Regions from separate parts of the Sinorhizobium sp. NFACC03 genome, predicted to be linked through region 1. Evidence: predicted binding sites of a transcription regulator. Region 1 holds the regulator's gene; each other region holds the start of a gene.

Region 1 (6,683 bases):
GGCGTCGACGATCGGGAAACCGGTCAAACCCTTGGTCCAGCGGGAAAAATCTCCTTCGTGGTCCAGCCAGCGGAAACGATCGAACCGGCGATCGAGATTGCGATGCGGGAGTTCGGGATAGTGAAACAACAGGTGGTAGGAGAATTCGCGCCACGCGATTTCCTTGCGAAAGGTGGCAATGCCTTCACCGCCATCGCTTTCGATTCTCTGCGTCGCGTGCCAGATCTGCGCCGGCGAGATTTCTCCAAAGGCGAGGTGAGGCGAGAGCAGGGATGTGCCGTCAGCCGCTGGACGGTCCCGGCGCACTTTGTAGTCTGCAAGCTTTTCGTCGATAAATTCGTCGAGGCGAGTGCTCGCGCCTTTTTCCCCTGGCGTCCATATTTCACTGAACGTCGCTGCCCAGTTCGGTTTCGTTGGCAGAAGCGACCACGCGTCAAGCTGTTCTGAAGGGGGCCAGCTTTCCGGCGTCGCGATCTTTTTCGGCTCGTCGATCGGCGGAGCCGGCTCAACCTTCGATTCGAGCGCGCGCCAGAAAGGCGTGAACAGGCGATAGGGCCTACCGGTCGTCGTCAGCAAGCGCATGGGCTCGTGCAGCAATTGCCCGGCAAAGCTCTCGGCCGCGATGCCCTGAGCCGCGAGTGCTTTCTTCAGGGCCGTATCGGTGGCGATGCCGCACGGGTCGTAGCGACGATTCCAATGGACGCTCTTCGCTCCCGATAGGCGCGCTATCTCGCTGAGGACGTCCAGTGGGTCGCCGGAGCGGAGAATGAGTCGCGAGCCGATCCGGCCCAGTCGAGCCCCCAAAGCTTCCAGCGAATGGTGCAGCCACCATTGCTGCGCCGGGCCCAGCGGACCGTTGCCGCTTTCGTCCGGCTCCCGGATATAGAGTGGAATGACGGCAGCCTCAATGGCCGCAGCCGCAAGGGCCCTGTTGTCGCCAAGGCGCAGGTCCTTGCGGAACCAGACGATGATGGGCGCCGCCTTTGTCATAGGTGCCGTCTAGGACTGGGATTGATCACCGGGGGAACTTAGGTGCAAAATGAAAAAGAGCCATTCGCATTTCTGCAAATGGCTCTTTTCGAAACTGGCTCCCCGGGCCGGATTCGAACCGGCGACCTGTCGATTAACAGTCGAATGCTCTACCGCTGAGCTACCAGGGATCATCCGCGCCGCTGTTTCGCTGTGCGCTTCAGAAGTGAGGCTGCTAATACGCATGCTTTTCCGATTTGCCAAGCGGTTTTTTCAAAAAAAATGACAAGTTCGGTTGCCAGGCTGTGGAGAAGTCCCCAATTGTGGGAAAAGATGCCGGATAGGGAATGATGAATAAAAACAGGAAGCAGACGCATTTCGGGATTGATCCGCAGACGCGTCAGATCGTGCTCGGGAAATGGCGCATCACGCTGCCGGAATCGCCACTGCTGCGTATCCTGTTGGGCTCGCTCCTGGTATTCTTTGGTTTTCTCGGCTTTCTGCCGGTGCTCGGCTTTTGGATGATACCGCTGGGCCTCATCGTGCTTTCGCACGATATCCCGTCCGTCCGCCGTCGCCGGCGTCGCCTGGCTGTCTGGTGGGCACGCTGGCGCGGACGAGCCAATTCTTCGAACGGCTCGTGAACCGGAGCTACTGCGCACGTTTTCGGTCAACGCATCCGTCCCGGATGCCGCGGCTTCGATTCCCTGCCAATTGATTCTCAGCGAAGCGGCTGAACCCCTTGTTGAGGGAGGCCGCCGAAAACTTTTCGGCAACCCATCAATCGCATAATGCGGTCGCGAATCAGGATGGGGACGCATGGCCAAAGCCACTACGAAACGTCGCAGCCGGAATTCCGGTCGGAGCAGGGGCAAACAAGGCGGTATGGCGCCGTGGTATCTGGCCGCCGCACTCACTGTCGGCGGCGTGGTCGCTTACGATCATCGCGCCGAACTGAAACATTGGCCGGTGGTATCGGACGTGGCCGCGTTCACGTCGCGCCACGAATCGAAGCCGAAGCCCGTTCGTGTCGCGCAGAAAGCGGACGAGCGTCCCGCGCAACAGGCGGAGAAGCAGAAGCCGAATCCGGTGACAAGAGTTGCCCTTGCCGCTCCGGTGCCGTCCGTCGACGTCGGCGCCAAGGCGCCGACACCCGTGGTGCGGCCGAATGAGGAAGTGAAGACGGCATCCGTTCGCACGGATCAGTTTTATTTCTGCGGGATTCGCAACGACAACTGCGTGATCGACGGCGCCACCTTCCTGTACCACGGCGAAACGATCCGCGTCGCAGATGTCGATGCGCCGCGTATTCGCCAGGCAAGCTGCGACAAGGAACGTTCGCGCGGCTTCTACGCCAAGCAGCGCCTGCGCGAATTGTTGAATGCGGGTGACTTCAGGCTGGAAACGGCGGGCGGTCGTCAGGATGCCAAGGCCGGCGAAAAGCTGCGGCTGGTTACGCGGGGCGACCAGTCCATCGGGCGCGTGCTCGTATCCGAGGGGCTGGTACGGCCGTGGACAGGACACGCGACGCCCTGGTGCTGACGTCAAAAATTGCAGGAACCCAATGCCTTCAACGGAAGGCATTGCCGCAGCACTCTTTAATAGCGTGGAGATTTTTTGGAGGCCTCGCCCGGAATTGAACCGGGGTACAAGGATTTGCAGTCCTCTGCGTCACCACTCCGCCACGAGGCCTCACAGCTCGGATAACCGAGCGTTGGCGCGGATTTAGAATGATTGCAGAAAATCCGCAAGAGGCATTTTCCGAAAAACACAATGCGAATTTGTGGTTTGTGTGCTTTCCACAGGTAGAAGGTTTGGCAATGTCGACCGCTCGGGGGAGCGGGTAGCGATACTTCAAGCAGGGGTGGAAACGACTGCTTTCCTCTGCTTGCTTCGGGTTGCGACGCCCAGGAAGCGTTCGCTCAGGCGTGCCACACGCCCGCGCAAGCCACGTCCATTAGCTATCCGTTGGATCTTATCGCTTCGGTGAAATCGGTAGAGGGGGAACGATGACTCCGCTGACATCAGCCGCATCGGTAGCGTCCGTCATCATCAAAACGGAGGCAATGGCATATATGAAGACGAAACTTGTCCTGACGGCCTTGGCCCTCATCGCTGCGACCACATTTGAGGCGCAGGCAGAGGATCTGGTTTTCAAGCTGAAGAACAACACGGGCGCAGTGCTGACGAACTTCTATACGTCGCCTGTGGGCGTCAACGAGTGGGAAGACGATGTTTTCGGCCGGCAGGTGCTGAACCCAGGGGAAGACATGGAGATCACTATCGCCGACGGCCGGGAGGTCTGCAAGTACGACATGCGCTTCGAGTTCGAAGAAGGCTCCGGCCTCGATACGACCGAAGACATGCAGGACCTCTGCGAGCTCGGCGAGTACACCATCCACGAGTAAGAGGCGTGCCTTCAGGTCGCCTTCAATAAACAGAGCCTCGCAGCCGCAAGCGGTGGCGAGGCTCGGTCGGATGCCTGGTTTCCCTCGGAATCAGTGGTAGCGGCGGATCAGCCCGACGAGCTTGCCCTGGATCTTCACCCGATCGGGCCCAAAAATCCTTGTTTCGTAGGCAGGGTTCGCGGCTTCGAGCGCGATCGATGCGCCCTTGCGCCGGAAGCGCTTCAGCGTCGCTTCCTCATCATCCACGAGCGCCACGATGATATCGCCGGGATTGGCCGTATTGCCATTGCGGATGATCACGGTGTCGCCGTCGAAGATGCCGGCTTCGATCATCGAATCGCCCTTGACTTCGAGAGCGTAGTGTTCGCCGTTGCCGATCATGTCGAGCGGAACGGTAATGTCGTGCGTGTTGTTCTGGATGGCCGAGATCGGCACACCGGCAGCGATGCGGCCCATGACCGGCACGGAAACCGATGTGTTGTCGGCCACGGGCGCGGGCTTCGGCGGTGCGGCAGGAGCGGCCACTGGCGGCTTGCCGAGGCTGCCCTCGATCACGCTGGGCGAGAAGCCGCGGCGGGGCTGCTGCTGGCTGGATGCGTAAGCCTCCGGAAGCTTGATGACCTCGAGCGCGCGAGCCCGGTTCGGCAGACGGCGAATGAACCCGCGTTCTTCGAGTGCCGTGATCAGGCGGTGAATGCCGGACTTCGACGCCAGGTCGAGCGCATCCTTCATTTCATCGAAAGATGGTGGGACGCCCGACTCCTTCATGCGTTCGTGAATGAAGAGAAGCAATTCCTGTTGCTTGCGGGTCAGCATGGCACGTCGCTCCCAGAGGCGTGAAACAAATCAAGAACAGACACTATCTGTTCCATATGTGTTCCGCAAGTGCCTAAAATTCCGTGAACTCAGACAATTGGCGCGTCTGTGCGTGTCGATTGGTCACTTTTACGGGAGCAGAGCGGCTTGGGCGATGATCGTGCCCAAACGGAGGGCGGCGGCGTAGCGCATTACGCGACGGCACGGCGATTCGAACGAATCGCGAGCGTTTTTGTGCAAAGAGGCTAGGCCGGCTGCGTGGCGGCGCACGCGTCTTCGAATTCCTTCACCGTCTCGGCGCTGTTGTCTTCTGGAAGTACGGCATCCGCCGCATCGGTCGCGACCGGCCTGTCGCCATCATAGACGAACGACTGGATGTAGAACGCGATCGCACCCTTCCACACCTTGCGTCCATCGATCTGATGGCATGGCACGGCGCTCTCGAAATCGGTCTGAAGTTCGTCCACCGTGGCGGCGCTGAGCTTGACGTCAGGCATATTAGGCGATGCGACTATCGAAGCGAGAAGCAGGGCGGCAAGCACGGTGATCGTCCACTTTGATGCAAGGGTGGGACTACGGGGCGGTTAACGATGTGAACCGCGCTTTCGTTCCGAAGTCCAGCAAGCTTGGCGATCACTGTCATGTGTTCAACAGCTCTTTGGGTGCAGGCTGTGGCCGTTTTGCGCCAGGGGCACGCAGCGGCGAAGCCGCCTCAGCCTGGCGCGCCGTCCTTGCCGCAATCGCATGGGTTGCGCCAAGTCGCGGCCTCGCTACGGGCGTGCACAAATCCGTGTTGTGAAGATGTCGCACGTCTCGACAGGTAGTAAAAAAACGATAACTTTGCGGGAAAAATGGGGTGATTGCATGCGTAGATTGTCGTTGGCGGTTCTCTGTCTGTTGGTGGCGGCGGGAGCGGCCTCTGCTGAAGAAGGGCGTTCGAATATCTGGAAGGAGGTCAATGCTTGGACGGTGGGCTCCGATCCGTCCTTGGGCGGCTCGTGCTATGCGGCGACGAGCTACGACGGCGGAATGATCCTTCGAATCGGCTTCTATCCGAGAGGATCGGCGAACCTGGCGTTTCTTTCGATTGGCAATGCCGACTGGAAATCGATCGAGCCGCAGCGGGCCTTGCAGCTCGACCGTGGCCGCCAGTGGCCGGCTGTCGCGTTCGGCGTGGACCTCACAGGCTCGAAGGCTCTGGTCGTCAACTTCTCCAACACCGACTTCTTCACCGAATTCGTGCGCAAGAACACGCTGGCGCTGGCGTTCGAAGGGCGCGTGGTGGCGAGCCTCAGCCTGCGCGATTCGATGAAGGCCGTCAGCGAGATGTTCAAATGCCAGGAGGCGGTGATTGCGTTGATGCCAAACGGCGGGCAGGGGGCGGCCGCCGATCCGTTTGCGGGCGCTGGCGGGAATGCGCCAAACAATGACCCCTTTGCTGGTGGCGGCCAGACCAAATCGTCGAAAGATCCCTTTGCCATGTGATCTTTGGCGTGAGCGTCGGTCCGCGGGGAGAGGTGAATATTCCTAAAATTTTGCATGGGTGCGGGTCACCCACCCTCGACAGTCACGCGGCGACCTATCAAAATGCGGGCAAACGGGGGTTTTGCATGCGTAGATTGCTGTTCGGGTTGGTGAGCTGTCTGATGGCCACGGGACCGGCCGTGGCTGAGGAGTCCGAGATCATCAAATGGAAGGAAGTCGGCGGCTGGACCGTTGCTTCCGACACGTCGATGGAAGGCTCGTGTTTCATCACGTCGATATTCGAAGGCGGAATCAGGCTGCGCCTGGGGTTCTATCCCAAGGGCTCCGAATCACCACTCTACATGAGTTTCGCCAGCGACGATTGGAAGTCGCTCGAGGTCGGCAAGGACTATGACCTGACGTTCCGCTTCGACAAGAGCGATCCCTGGAGTGCGGCGGCGACCGCCGCCGGCGACGAGAGCGGCAAGTTCCTGTTCGTGAACGCCACCGATGCGGAATTCCTGACGGGGTTCGTGCGCAAAAGGACGTTGGCGATCGCCTTTGACGATCGCGTTGTCGCAAACCTCAGTCTGCGCGGCACCGGCCCGGCGGCGGAAGAACTCCTGAAATGCCAGCGAGCCGTGGATGAGATCATCGCCGACGAGGGCCGCAAATCCAAGGAGAAGAAGTCCGATCCGTTCAACGCGCCAAACGAGAAACGCTCAGCGCGTGATCCGTTCAGCCTCTAACCTGGCTTGAGTGAAAGGCGGAGGGCCCAGTCGTCGTCTGCCCGAGGCGAACCACACGGCGCTGACGCCTGCCGACAAGCGCTCGTTAAAATGAAGCACCGCCAGGGATGGCGGTCCATCGTCGGACTATATTTCTTGGGAAAATGGCGGACAGGGTGGGATTCGAACCCACGGTACGGTTTCCCGTACGCTGGTTTTCAAGACCAGAGCCTTAAACCACTCGGCCACCTGTCCTTGCCTGAGCTCGCAGTCAACTGCTTACCGGGCACGGCGTTAT
Region 2 (6,683 bases), 240 kb from region 1:
AGGCTCGGCAAGCTGCTGTTGCAGGCACTGGAAGCGCGCGCAGGTGAACTCGGCTACACGGCAATTCGCCTCGAAACCGGCATCTATCAGCCCGAAGCGATCGGACTTTACAAGGCGGCCGGCTATATCGAGCGTCCGCCCTTTGGTTACTATCAGCCGGATCCGCTCAGCCTGTTCATGGAAAAGCCTGTTCGCCAGGCGGCATGATCTCGCCACGCCGAGTGGTCCCGTGAGCTGAAAATCAAAACGGCGGCGCGAGGGCCGCCGTTCTCAAAATTGATTGCTCAGGGAGTGCGGCGCGCAAGAACGTCATGCGCCTTCGCATCCATCGCCCAATCAGATATCCAGGTTTTCGGCGAACACGGCGCGCTCCTGGATGAAGCGGAAGCGGGCGTCGGCCTTCGTCCCCATCAGATTGTCCACCGCCTCGCGCGTGCCCTCGAAATCAATCTCGTCGATCTCCACCTTGAGCAACGTGCGGAACTTCGGGTCCATCGTCGTTTCCTTGAGCTGCGCGGGCAGCATCTCGCCGAGACCTTTGAACCTGCCGATCTCGACCTTGCCGCGACCGGCGAATTCAGTCCGCATCAGTTCTTCGCGGTGCGCATCGTCGCGGGCGTAGAGCGTCTTCGAGCCTTGGCTGATGCGATAGAGCGGCGGTACGGCGAGATAGAGGTGACCGCCGCGAATGAGCTCTGGCATCTCCTGATAGAAGAAGGTGATGAGCAGCGAGGCGATATGCGCGCCGTCGACGTCGGCGTCGGTCATGACGACGATGCGTTCGTAGCGCAAATCCTCTTCGCGGTACTTGCTACGCGTGCCGCAGCCGAGTGCCTGAATGAGGTCGGTGATCTGCTGGTTGGCGCTGAGCTTTTCGCGGCCTGCGCTCGCGACGTTGAGGATCTTGCCGCGAAGCGGCAGGATCGCCTGGTTGGCGCGGTTGCGCGCCTGCTTTGCCGATCCGCCAGCCGAGTCCCCTTCGACGATGAAGAGTTCAGCGCCTTCGGCCGTGTTCTGCGAGCAGTCCGCAAGCTTGCCCGGCAAGCGCAGCTTGCGCACTGCCGTCTTGCGGTTGACTTCCTTTTCCTTGCGCCGGCGGACGCGCTCTTCGGCGCGCTCGACCACCCAGTCGAGCAGCTTGGCGGCTTCTCCGGGATTGTCGGCAAGGTAGTGATCGAAGGGGTCGCGGAGCGCGTTTTCGACGATGCGCTGTGCCTCGACCGTCGCGAGCTTGTCCTTCGTCTGGCCGACGAATTCCGGTTCGCGGATGAAGACCGACAGCATGCCCGCCGCCGAGATCATCACGTCGTCGGTGGTGACGATCGACGCGCGCTTGTTCTGCGTCAGTTCGGCATAGTTTTTCAGGCCTTTGGTCAGCGCGATGCGGAAGCCCGCTTCGTGCGTGCCGCCCTCGGGCGTCGGGATGGTGTTGCAGTAGGAATGGACCTGCTGGTCGCCGCCGTACCAGGTGACGGCCCATTCGAGCGAGCCGTGGCCGTTGGCCTTCTCCGACTTGCCGGCGAAGATCTCGCGGGTGACGGTGAATTCCTTGCCGAGTGTGGCGGCAAGATAATCCTTCAGGCCGCCCGGGAAGTGGAAGACGGCCCTGTCCGGGATCTCCGAGCCTTCCTGCAGCAGCGACGGATCGCAGGACCAGCGGATTTCGACGCCGCCGAAGAGATAGGCCTTCGAGCGCGCCATGCGGAAAAGCCGTCCGGGCTCGAAATGCGCGTGCGGACCGAAAATATCCGGGTCCGGATGGAAACGAACGCGCGTGCCGCGGCGGTTGTGCACGTCGCCGAGTTCCTCGAGCCCACCCTGTGGAATACCGCGGGAGAAGCGCTGCCGGTAGAGCTTGCGGTTGCGTGCGACCTCGACCTCGAGCGCATTGGAGAGCGCATTGACGACGGAAACGCCCACACCGTGAAGACCGCCCGACGTCTCATAGGCCTTGCCGTCGAACTTGCCGCCGGCATGGAGGATGGTCATGACGACTTCGAGCGTCGACTTGCCCGGGAATTTCGGATGGTTCTCGACCGGGATACCACGGCCGTTGTCCGTGACCGTCAGGAAGCCGTCGGCATCGAGGTGGACTTCGATGAAATTTGCATGACCGGCGACCGCTTCGTCCATCGAGTTGTCGATGACTTCGGCGAAGAGGTGGTGCAGCGCCTTCTCGTCGGTGCCGCCGATATACATGCCCGGACGACGACGAACTGGCTCCAGCCCTTCGAGCACCTCGATCGCCGAAGCATCGTAGTCGCTGCCGTCGCTACCCTTCGGGGCAGGGCGCGGCTCTTCGCGCGCGACTGGTGCCACTGGCACAGCCGGTTTGGCGCTCGGCTGTACGGGCTTCGGTTGCTCGGGCATTGAGAAGAGGTCGCTGTTGTCGTCCATGGGGCCGTTCGGATCGTTCCTGTCACTTGGGGAGAGGCCATAGCAAGACCTCGACTTTGCCGCCATCCCCCGGCGGTCGAATCACCTGAATTCTGCCAGACTCCCGCCGAAAGAGCGAACAAAAGGAGAATGCTGGCATCGCTTGCAGGTGAAATGCCGCCTTTGCGGCCCTGTTACGGAGCAAGTGTTGCTTTGGCGTCCGTGCGATGGCAAGGCTTCCGGCCAAAGAGGGAGCCCGTCATTGGCCGTGTCCACAACTGTTTTTTCGTTTCGCCGGCTTTTTCTGGCTGCGGCCTTCGCCGCAGGCGCTTCCGCGGCTCAAGCGCAGACATTGAAACCCTTCAAGGACGAGCTTTTCTCCTATGCCAAGGTGCTGCAACAAAATGATGGCGGCGACGACCTGACGGTGGAATATCAGGAACTGCGCGACATCAACGAACGGGACGAAATTCCGGAACGCCGGGTGAAGCGCGCCTATGTTTCGCTGGGCGTGAAAAGCGAGCAAGTCAATGAGAAGCTCGACATTGGCGGTCGCTTGCTTGACGTGACCCGTGTCGGTCCGGATCGCGGCGCTGCCTTCACGGTGATCTTCATCCACGGCCGCGGCGGTGATCGCCGGCTCGGCACCAACGATTTTTCCTTCGGCGGTAACTTCAATCGGCTGAAGAACCTCGCCGTCGCCAATGGCGGAGTCTACTACGCGCCGAGCGTCCGCTCCTTCGACACGGCAGGCGCTGCGGATATCGCCGGCCTGGTCAAACAGGTTTCCGAGCACTCAGGCGGTCGCCCCGTGGTGCTGGCCTGCGCCTCGATGGGAAGCTTCATCTGCTGGGGCGTTTCGCGCGATGCCTCCGCGGTCGCGGCTCTCAGCGGCATGATGGTCATGGGTGGCGTAAGCGACCCCGATTTCACCAAGAGCGCTACTTACAAGGCGAAGCTGCCCATGTTCTTCAGCCATGGCAGCCGCGACAGCGTCTATCCGGCCGAGAGCCAGAAAGCGCTCTATCGCACGCTGAAGGGCCAAGGCTACCCGACACGCTTCGTCCTCTTCGAAACCGGCTCGCACGGCACCCCGGTGCGCATGACCGACTGGCGCGATGCATTGAACTGGATCGGTCGCCGCTGACCTTTGTCCGCGCCGCTGACATTTGTTAACCAGCCCGACAGTTTCCGGGCGAGATTGTGGCCCGCGTTTCCACTCTGGAAAGTTGAAGACGTCATCATGCCCGGCAATTATGGCTGGGATGGAATTCATGGACGCGCGCACCGAGACACGGCACATTCCGCTGTGTGTGGATCTGGACGGTACTTTGTTGGCCGCCGATACGCTGTGGGAAGGTGCGGCGATCATTCTCTTGCGCAATCCGCTGATGCTCTTTCCCATGCTGTTCTGGTTGGCGAAGGGCAAGGCGCGGCTGAAGCATGAGGTGGCCTTGCGTTCCGGCCGCAAGGCTCAGGACTGGCCCTACCGGCAGGCCGTCATCGATCGGCTCGCCGAGGAGAGAAAGGCGGGCCGCGAACTGGTGCTCGTCACCGGCGCTGCACCGTCGGTCGCCAGAGACGTTGCCGATCATGTCGGACTTTTTTCCTCGGTCATGCATTCGACCGATGCGCTCAATCTGACGAGCAGCCGCAAGCGCCAGGCGTTGGTCGATCGTTTCGGCGACGGTGCCTTCGACTATATGGGCAACAGCCGTGACGATATCGCCGTTTTCGAGGTAGCGCGGCGTGCGATCGTGGTCGCCCCGGATGCTGCGGCGGAGAAGTGGCGCCGCAATCATGACGCGGAACGGCTGGAGACCGGCAAGGTGAGCGCGCTTGCGCCGTTGAAGTCCATCCGCGTGCATCAATGGGCGAAAAACGTACTCATCGGCGTGCCGATGATCCTCAATCATGAGGTGCTGCATTTCGACGCGATCATGAGCGTCATCGTCGCCTTCTTCGCCTTCAGCTTCCTCGCCTCGGCGGTCTATGTCATCAACGATCTTTCGGACCTCGCCAATGATCGCCGCCATGCAAAGAAGCGTCACAGGCCGCTCGCCAGCGGCCAGATGTCGGTGCCGACAGCGCTCATACTTGCCGGCTGCCTCGTCCTGGCATCGCTGTCGCTGACGCTGTTGCTGCCATGGAAATTTGCCGGTGTGCTGGCGTTCTATGCCTGCGCGACGACTGCCTATACCTTCGTGCTGAAGCGCAAGCTGTTGGTCGACGTCTTCACGCTCGCCGGCCTCTACACCACGCGCATTGTTGCCGGTGCCGCGGCCACGGGCACGGAACTCTCCTTCTGGCTGGTCTCCTTCGCCATCTTCTTCTTCCTCAGCCTGGCGCTGGTGAAGCGCTATGTCGAGTTGCACGAATTCGACGACAAGGATGGCGGCAACGTTCCGGGGCGCGGCTATCTCGCTGTCGATTTCGAGATGGTGGGGCAGGCTGGCGTTGCTTCCGCTTTCACCTCGGCTCTGGTCCTTGCGCTCTACGTGCACAGCAAGGAACTCCAGGAAATGTACACCACGCCGTGGGCGCTGTGGCCGCTTTGCCCGCTGGTGCTCTATATGTTGTTGCGCATCTGGATGCTCGCGCGTCGCGGTATGCTGCATGAGGACCCTGTTGTCTTCATCATGCGTGACTGGCGCAGCCAATTGACCATGCTGATCGGCGCGCTGTTGATACTGTTTGGAGCCATCGGGCCGCAATGAGTTTGCAAGACCATGAAAGCTGGGGCCGCCTCGACAATCGCGCGCGGCCGGCCATTTCGCCTGACGACTATGAGGATCGCCTCGGCAGCCTGGAGGCGGAAGGCTACTTGCCCTTCGGCAATGGCCGCAGCTACGGCGACAGTTGCCACAATGACCGAGGCACGCTGATCGAAAGCCGCCGGCATGGCCGGATCATCGCCTTCGATCCCGGCACCGGCATGATGACCTGCGAGGCCGGCGTGACGTTGCGCGAGGTGCTCGAACGCGCGATCGAACATCGCTTCTTCCTGCCGGTCACCCCCGGCACGGCTTTCGTGACCGTCGGCGGCGCACTTGCCAACGACGTGCACGGCAAGAACCACCATGCGCGCGGCACCTTCGGCAATCACGTGACAGGTTTCACGCTTCTGCGCTCGAACGGGGATCGATTGACCTGTTCGCCCGGAGAGAACGCTGAACTCTACGCTGCCACGATCGGCGGCATGGGCCTGACGGGGTTGATCCTGACCGCGGATCTGCGGCTGATGAAGGTGCCGTCGCCGCACGTGCAACAGCATGCGATCCGCTTCGATAATCTCGACCAATACTTCGCCCTCGTCGATCGGGTCGACGACGAGCACGAATATTCCGTTGCCTGGATCGACCAACTCGCTATAGGAGCCCGCGCGGGCAGGGGCGTACTGCTGGCCGGCGACCATGCCGACGGCTCCTGTGAACTGCCCGATATCCCGAAGGGATTGAAGCTTTCGGTGCCCTTCGCGCCGCCCTTCAATCTTCTGAACCGGACAACGCTCAAGGCCTTCAACGAATATTACTTCCGCAAGGAAAAGCCTGGCGAAACCGTGACGACGGTTCCCTGGACCTCCTATTTCTATCCGCTGGATGCCATCGGCGCCTGGAACAGGCTTTACGGCCCACGCGGTCTCTATCAGCACCAGAGCGTCTACCCGGCAGAGCGGGCACCGGCGATCACCGCGCAACTCATGGAAACGGCTCGCAAGGCCGGCCATGCGTCGTTCCTGACGGTTCTCAAGCGTTTTGGCGATATCGGCTCGCGCGGAGTTCTGTCCTTCCCGCGACCCGGTTTTACTTTGACATTGGACTTCGCCAATCAAGGTGAACGAACAGTAAAGCTGCTGGATGCGCTCGATCGCATCGTGGTGGAGGCAGGCGGTGCGGTCAATCCGTACAAGGATGCTCGCATGAGCCCGCAAGTCTTTGAAATGTCTTTCCCTTCCTGGAGGAAGATCGAGGCATTGCGCGATCCTGCGCTCGTTTCCAACTTCTGGAAGCGCACGGCTCTGGCTTTGCCAGAATGAGAATGCAGACAATTTTATTCAAATAAACTTTCAAACTTCACGGAAAATCCGTCTCTTGCCCGTAAGTACATTTGCGGGACTGGGAGTAAAACAATGAAATATATTCCATTCATTCTCTTTACGGTGCTTACCAACGCTGCCGCTCAGCTCATGCTGAAACAGGGCATGCTGACGCTCGGGCCGATTTCGATGACCGCTGAAACGGCGATCGTCCGGCTGTTCCAGATCGTCTTCAACCCCTGGGTCTTTGCCGGCCTCGCGACCTTCGTCA
Region 3 (6,683 bases), on a different contig from region 1:
GCCGCCTATCCGCACCTTGCCGACAATCCCGTGCGCGGCGTCCTGCAGCTGACCCAGGCGCTGATGGATCCGCCCTTCGACAACGGCACCGAGAGTTTCCAGGCATCGAACCTTGAGGTGACGACGATCGATGTCGGCAATGGCGCCGTCAACGTCATTCCGGCCAAGGCGAGTGCCGCCTTCAACATCCGCTTCAACGACACCTGGACGGCGGAAAGCCTGATGGCTGAAATCATCGTGCGGCTCGACCGCGCCGCAGCCGCCGGCAGCCTGCGCCCGGACCGCGCGCCCGTCCGCTACGAGATCACCTGGGCCGAGCGCCCGAGCCACGTGTTCCTGACACGCAACAACGCATTGATCGATTCGCTTTCCGGCGCCGTCGAGGCTGTCACCGGCCGGCAGCCGAAGCTGTCGACCACGGGCGGCACTTCGGATGCGCGCTTCATCAAGGACTACTGCCCTGTGGTCGAGTTCGGCCTGGTCGGCCAGACCATGCACATGGTCGACGAGCGCGTTGCCGTCGCCGACCTCGAGACGCTGACGAACATCTACGAAACCTTCATCTTCAGCTGGTTCGGCCATGCCGCTGCTTGATGAAGTGCTTGCCTATATCAAGGGCCTCTGGCTCTTGGCGCAGGGCAAAGAGGAGGGATTCCGCTGGCTCGATTTCAGTGAGAGCGGCCTCTGGCGCTCCTTCACCTCTATGCTCTGGTGCCTGCCGGCGATCGCCGTCACCTGGGCGTCCTGGCGGTTCTATTATCTCTCGGCGATGCCGGCCGGTACGACCATCGGCATCGGTTTCATCTTCAAGCTTCTGGTCGTCGATCTCGTCAGCTGGCTGCTGCCGCTGGTGCTGATCGCCACTCTGTCGCGCCCGCTCGGTTTTGCAGGGGCCGTGGTGCCAATCGTCGTCACCACCAACTGGCTCTCGGTCCCGCTTTCCTACGCGATGGCCATTCCCGCCGCCATCCGCCTGATCATTCCGGGAAGCCAGGGCCTGACGAGCCTGATCTGGCTGGCGCTGCTCGTCGTCAGCGTCGCGTTGCTTTTCCGGCTCCTGCGCATGATTACCGGCAACCAGACCCTGCTGGCCTCGGCGCTGACGGCGCTCTTCCTGCTGCCGTCGATGATGATCGGCGATCTCTTGCAGCGCTTTTTCGGCCTGATCCCGGGCTAAAGCTCCGGGATCTCCCCGCGATCAATAATCCACTTGCAGGAAGTAGAGCCCATCGGGTGGGGCCACGGGGCCGCAGGCCTTGCGGTCGCGCGCTTCGAGTGCGGCCTGCAGGTCGTCCGGCGTCCACTTCCCCTCGCCCACCAGCTTCAACGAACCGGCAAAGGAGCGGATCTGGTTGTGCAGGAAGCTCTGCGCCGTGGCGCGGATTTCGATGACACCGGCGACGAGCGCGACATCCAGCCGATCAAGCGTGCGCACCGGGCTCGTCGCCTGGCAATGGGCGGAGCGGAACGTGGTGAAGTCATGGTGGCCGACTAGACGTTGCGCGCCTTCGTGCATGGCCGCGTGGTCGAGCGGCTTCGGCACCCACCAGGCGCGCCTGGCTTCCAGCGCCAGCGGCGCCGGCCGGGAGATGATGCGGTAGAGATAGTGCCGACGCAGCGCCGAGAAACGCGCGTCGAACTCCGGCGACGTTTCCTCGGCTTCGAGGATCGCCACACGCTCACCCGCAAGCCCCAGATGCGCGTTCAGCGCGTTACGCAACGTATAGGGCTTCCACGGGCGCGTCAGATCGACATGCATGACCTGGCCACTGGCGTGCACGCCGGAGTCGGTGCGGCCGGCGCCGCGGATCGAAACGGTCTCGCCGGTCAGCGACAGGACGGCCTTTTCGATCGCACCCTGCACGGACTCGCCATTGTCCTGCCGCTGCCAGCCGACATAGTCGGAGCCGTCATATTCGACGGTCAGCTTGAACCGCGGCATCAGCCGACCCTCGTGCCGGACGCGACCGGCGTTCCGCGCAGGAAGTCGGCGGCGCCGAGCGCCTTGCCGCCGGCGCGCTGCAGGCGCGTGGGCCGGACCGCACCCTCGGCGCAGGCAATCGTGAGATTGTCGTCAAGTACCGTGCCGGGCTCGCCGGCACCCGATGCCGGCTCGGAATTCAGAACCTTGATACGTTCCGGCTTGCCGGCGATTTCGAGCTCGAACCACGCACCCGGGAATGGCGACAGGCCGCGAATATGATCATGCACCTCGCGAGCGCTGCGGGCAAAGTCGATGCGGGTTTCCGCCTTGCTGATCTTCGCCGCATAGACGACGCCCTCGTCGGGCTGCGCGGTCAGCGGCAGATCGCCGGCCGCAAGCTTGGCCATCGCCTCTTTCATCAGCGTCGCACCGACCTGCATCAGCCGGTCGTGCAATTCGCCCGCTGTCATCGTCTCACCGATCTGGACGGCCTTGGTGAGGGCGACGGGGCCGGTATCGAGCCCCTTGTCCATCTTCATCACCATCATGCCGGTCTCATGATCGCCGGCCATGATGGCGCGCTGGATGGGGGCAGCACCCCGCCAGCGCGGCAGCAGCGAAGCATGGCCGTTGTAGCAGCCGTATTTGGTGCCGGTGAGGATCGCCTCGGGCAGAAGCAGGCCATAGGCGACGACGACGGCGACATCGGCGTCGAAGTCGCGGAAGGTCTGGCGATCCGGCTCGTCCTTGAAGTTGACCGGCGTCAGCACGGGGATGCCGAGCAGGTCGGCCGCCTGATGGACCGGCGACTTCTGCAGGTCGAGCCCGCGGCGGCCGCCCGGTCGCGGAGGCTGTGTATAGGCGGCAACGATCTGGTGACCAGCCTCGGCAAGCGCCGCCAGCGTCGGCACCGAAAATTCCGGCGTACCCATGAAGATGATGCGAAGTGACAAGGCGGTAACTCCGTCCTTTCAGATCACTTCATGCGGGGAAACGGCGAAATGATCTCATTCTCTGAAACAGGACAATTCCAGGCGGAAAACCGTTTCACGCTTTTCCTGGAATTGTTCAATGGGTTCCCGCCCTCAAATCGTGCCCTTCGCGCGATCTGTTCGCGACCGCTTGCGTCGTCGACGTCAGATCGCCTTCGCACCGCGCGTCTTGGCGGCCTTGGTGAACTTGCGGATCACCATGTCGCGCTTGAGCTTGGAGATGTGATCGATGAACAGCACGCCATTCAGGTGATCGATCTCATGCTGCAGGCAGGTGGCGAGCAGGCCATCGGCCTCGATCATCTGTTCCTTGCCGTCACGGTCGAGATGCTTGACGGTGATCGCCGCGGGGCGCTCGACCTCGGCGTAAAAGTCTGGGATCGACAGGCAGCCTTCCTCGTAGACCGAGCGCTCATCGGACGAAGCAACGATCTCGGGATTGATGAAAACGAGCGGGGTCTTGTCGTCGCCTTCCTTCGAAACATCGAGCACCAGCATGCGTTTGGCAACGCCGATCTGGATCGCGGCAAGGCCGATGCCGGGCGCGTCATACATGGTTTCGAGCATATCGTCGGCCAGACGGCGGATGTCCGCGTCGATGGTTTCGATCGGCGTGGAAACCTGGCGAAGCACAGGATCGGGAAGGATGATAAGCGGCTTGATCGTCATGCTGCTCCCATAGCCGATCTTTCCATCGGCGTGCAAGAAAATTGCCTTGCCACCCTCAGCGGCCGTTTTCCCATGGCCTCGCGTTAACCGCACGGTACAGATGTTCATGTTTTGATCTATAAAACATCTGCGAATCTGTTAGGCTTACACCATGGAACCAGCGCCCATCGACCTTTCCCAGCCATTGTTTTTCATCGGCACTCTGCCGGTCACGCTGGGCCATCTCGCCATCGCCGGCGGTCTGATGGTGGCAGTCGCGCTGCTGATGGCGCTTTCGCGGCGTCGGGATACTCGCGACGAAGAACGGCAGGAGCAGATGGCGATGCTGCTTGCGGCCCAGACGGAGATGCAGGGGCGGGTTGCCGCCATGGCCGAGGTGTTCGGCGCCCGGCAGGCCGAACTCAACCAGTCCCTCAGCCAGCGCATCGACGGCATGACCCATCGGATCGGCACTTCGATCACCGAACAGACCAAGGCGACGCACGAAAACCTCAGGCGGCTGCAGGAGCGCCTGGCGGTCATCGACAATGCCCAGAACAACATCCAGTCGCTGGCCAAGGACATGGCCGGGTTGCAGGCGATCCTTTCAAACAAGCAGACGCGCGGCGCCTTCGGCCAGTCACGCATGGAGGCGATTATCGCCGATGGGCTGCCGATGGGCGCCTTTGAATTTCAGACGACGCTGTCGAACGGCGCACGGCCCGACTGCACCATCCGCATGCCGAACGGCCAGCCGGCGCTCGTCATCGACGCGAAATTTCCGCTGGAAGCCTGGAACGCGATGCGGGATGCCCCGAACGCGGAACGCCGCCAACAGATCGCGCAACTCTTCCGCCGCGACATGGAAACCCATGTGCGCGATATCGCCAGCAAATACCTGATCCCCGGAGAGACACAGGACACCGCCTTCCTCTTCGTGCCATCGGAATCGATCTTCGCCGAAATCCACGAGCATTTCGAAGCGATCGTGCAGAAGGCGCATCGCCAGCGGATCGTCATCGTCTCGCCGTCGCTGCTGCTCTTGTCGATCCAGGTGATCCAGGCGATCCTCAAGGATGCGCGCATGCGCGAGCAGGCGCATCTGATCCAGGGTGAAGTAGCCAGGCTGATGGAGGACCTCAGCCGTCTCGACGAGCGCGTGCGCAAGCTTCAGGGCCATTTCGCCATGAGCCAGAAGGACGTCGAGGATATTCTGATTTCGTCCAGCAAGCTCACGCGGCGCGGCGCCAAGATCGAGGCGCTCGAACTTCAAGCCGAAGGCGGGACGCAAGAAGCAAGCGATCCGCGTGCCGCCGTCGACAACCGCGTCGGGCAATTGCGCCTGCGGGTGGTTGACGAGGACTGAGGCTGTCGGGCACTCTCCGGCCCACTTTGCAATCCGACGGGAAATTTTCACATGATCACTGTTTTTGGGTCCATCAACATGGACCTGATCGCCACGACCGCACGCCTTCCGAAGCCGGGCGAGACCGTTGCCGGAACTGGTTTTTCGACCGCCGCCGGCGGCAAGGGCGCAAACCAGGCGCTTGCCGCGCGACGTGCCGGAGCGACAGTTAAGATGGCTGGTGCTGTGGGCAAGGACAGTTTTGCCGATGGCGCGCTGGAACTGCTGAAGGGTGCTGGCACCGACCTCTCCCTGACCAAGACGGTGGAAGAGCCAACCGGCACCGCGCATATCTTGGTCGGCGGTGACGGCGAAAACGTCATCGTCGTCGTCGCCAGTGCCAATGCGACTGTCAATGAGGCCGATGCGGTGAAAGCCGTCGACGGCATGAAGCCCGGCGACACGCTGATGCTGCAGCTCGAAATTCCGGCAGCCTCCGTCGAGAAGGCGCTCAATGTAGCCAAGCAGAAGGGCGTCCGGTCTGTCATCAACATCGCGCCGTTGACCGCGGATGCGGCTCGCCTCGGGCGCATGGCCGATATCGTCATTGCCAATGAGACCGAATTCGAGCTGCTTGCCGGCAGGAGCGGCATCAGCAGCGCGGAACGCGAAGACGCGATGAAGGCGCTTCACGCCGAGACCGGCCAGACGGTCATCGTCACGCTCGGCGCCGAAGGCGTCGTCGCCGTGCACGAAGGCGAGATCCAGCGTGCCAAGGGCCTGAAGATCGAACCGGTCGATACCGTCGGCGCCGGCGACACCTTCTGCGGCTATCTTGCCGCCAGCCTCGACGCCGGCATTGCCTTTCCCGATGCGCTGCGCCGTGCAGCCGTCGCCGGCTCGCTCGCCTGCCTGAAGAGCGGCGCCCAGCCCTCGATCCCGCTTTCCTCGGAAGTGGCGTCGCGTATCTAGATCGCGACAACCTTGGGTCGGACCGACCCGTGATAGGCCAAAGGGCATCTGGTGCGGGCGGAGATCGCCCGCATTTTTCTTGCCGGCTCTCTGCCGCCGCGCGTTTCCAACCGTCTCAAAATCTCCGCTTGCGCAATCCGGACAGCCGATGTCGCGGAGATAAAACTCCGCGCGCAATTTTATCAAAGCAACAGGTAAAACAGCGTCCGCGTTGGGCCTATTTTAAGAATCTCCAGTCTATTCAGGAGCCTGAGAAGGCCGGTCGAAGCGATCCGGTTGCCTCCAACATGCCGGTCGGCATCTGACGCTCCATGATGGAGTTCACCCCCATTGCGAAATGCGTCCACCGCAGGCGAGAGCCGGCGGACCTCCCAGCACGTGAGGATTTCATGTTCAAGTTCCAAGCCAAATCGCTGGCGACCAAACTGATCGCGGTGACAGGCGGCACGATTGCACTTGTCCTGCTCGCCTCGAATTTCGTTCTCATCTCCCAGACCCAGGATCGCGTCGAAACGCTGGTCCTTGAACAGGCAAACGGTGAAGCCCGCGCGATCGCCTCCGACATCGCCGGCGACGTCGGCGAGCTTGCGAGCGCTGCCCGCTCGATGGCCGGCGTTCTCGGCCGGGCACATGCGGAAAAGTCAATGGAGCGCACCGGGGTGATCAATATCCTGAGGGCGAGCCTCGAGCAGAACCCCTTAGCCTTCGGCAGCTGGTTCGCGGAAGAGCCCAAGGCCTTCGACGGCCGCCAGGAAGATGTTGTCAACAATAAGGAACTGGGCGGCAACGAGCTCGGCATCTT

What was found. The regulator LexA, encoded in region 1, represses DNA repair genes until DNA is damaged. The targets are predictions, from matches to a motif close to TGTTCNNNNTGTGTTCNG.
Region 2: parE (DNA topoisomerase IV subunit B) is a predicted target of LexA. The motif match lies at 2,512-2,529, and genes of this name have one in related genera.
Region 3: BLU35_RS19530 (DNA recombination protein RmuC) is a predicted target of LexA. The motif match lies at 3,687-3,704, and genes of this name have one in related genera.

Annotation. Positions count from the first base shown of each region.
Region 1 covers NZ_FMXF01000002.1:299,036-305,718, forward strand. Annotated here, with positions in the region: gene BLU35_RS06830 (cryptochrome/photolyase family protein) at 1-990, opposite strand, end outside; tRNA gene BLU35_RS06835 (tRNA-Asn) at 1,086-1,160, opposite strand; gene BLU35_RS36045 (hypothetical protein) at 1,320-1,613, shown strand; gene BLU35_RS06845 (thermonuclease family protein) at 1,789-2,511, shown strand; tRNA gene BLU35_RS06850 (tRNA-Cys) at 2,588-2,661, opposite strand; gene BLU35_RS06855 (hypothetical protein) at 3,045-3,377, shown strand; gene lexA (transcriptional repressor LexA) at 3,468-4,193, opposite strand; gene BLU35_RS06865 (hypothetical protein) at 4,439-4,735, opposite strand; gene BLU35_RS06870 (hypothetical protein) at 5,067-5,678, shown strand; gene BLU35_RS06875 (hypothetical protein) at 5,711-6,406, shown strand; tRNA gene BLU35_RS06880 (tRNA-Ser) at 6,551-6,640, opposite strand.
Region 2 covers NZ_FMXF01000002.1:61,182-67,864, forward strand. Annotated here, with positions in the region: gene BLU35_RS05715 (GNAT family N-acetyltransferase) at 1-207, shown strand, start outside; gene parE (DNA topoisomerase IV subunit B) at 337-2,397, opposite strand; gene BLU35_RS05725 (alpha/beta hydrolase) at 2,639-3,523, shown strand; gene BLU35_RS05730 (UbiA family prenyltransferase) at 3,651-5,093, shown strand; gene BLU35_RS05735 (FAD-binding oxidoreductase) at 5,090-6,412, shown strand; gene BLU35_RS05740 (EamA family transporter) at 6,506-6,683, shown strand, end outside.
Region 3 covers NZ_FMXF01000015.1:140,737-147,419, reverse strand. Annotated here, with positions in the region: gene dapE (succinyl-diaminopimelate desuccinylase) at 1-594, shown strand, start outside; gene BLU35_RS19550 (hypothetical protein) at 581-1,177, shown strand; gene truA (tRNA pseudouridine(38-40) synthase TruA) at 1,199-1,942, opposite strand; gene fmt (methionyl-tRNA formyltransferase) at 1,942-2,877, opposite strand; gene def (peptide deformylase) at 3,061-3,585, opposite strand; gene BLU35_RS19530 (DNA recombination protein RmuC) at 3,737-4,930, shown strand; gene BLU35_RS19525 (ribokinase) at 4,982-5,881, shown strand; gene BLU35_RS19520 (methyl-accepting chemotaxis protein) at 6,271-6,683, shown strand, end outside.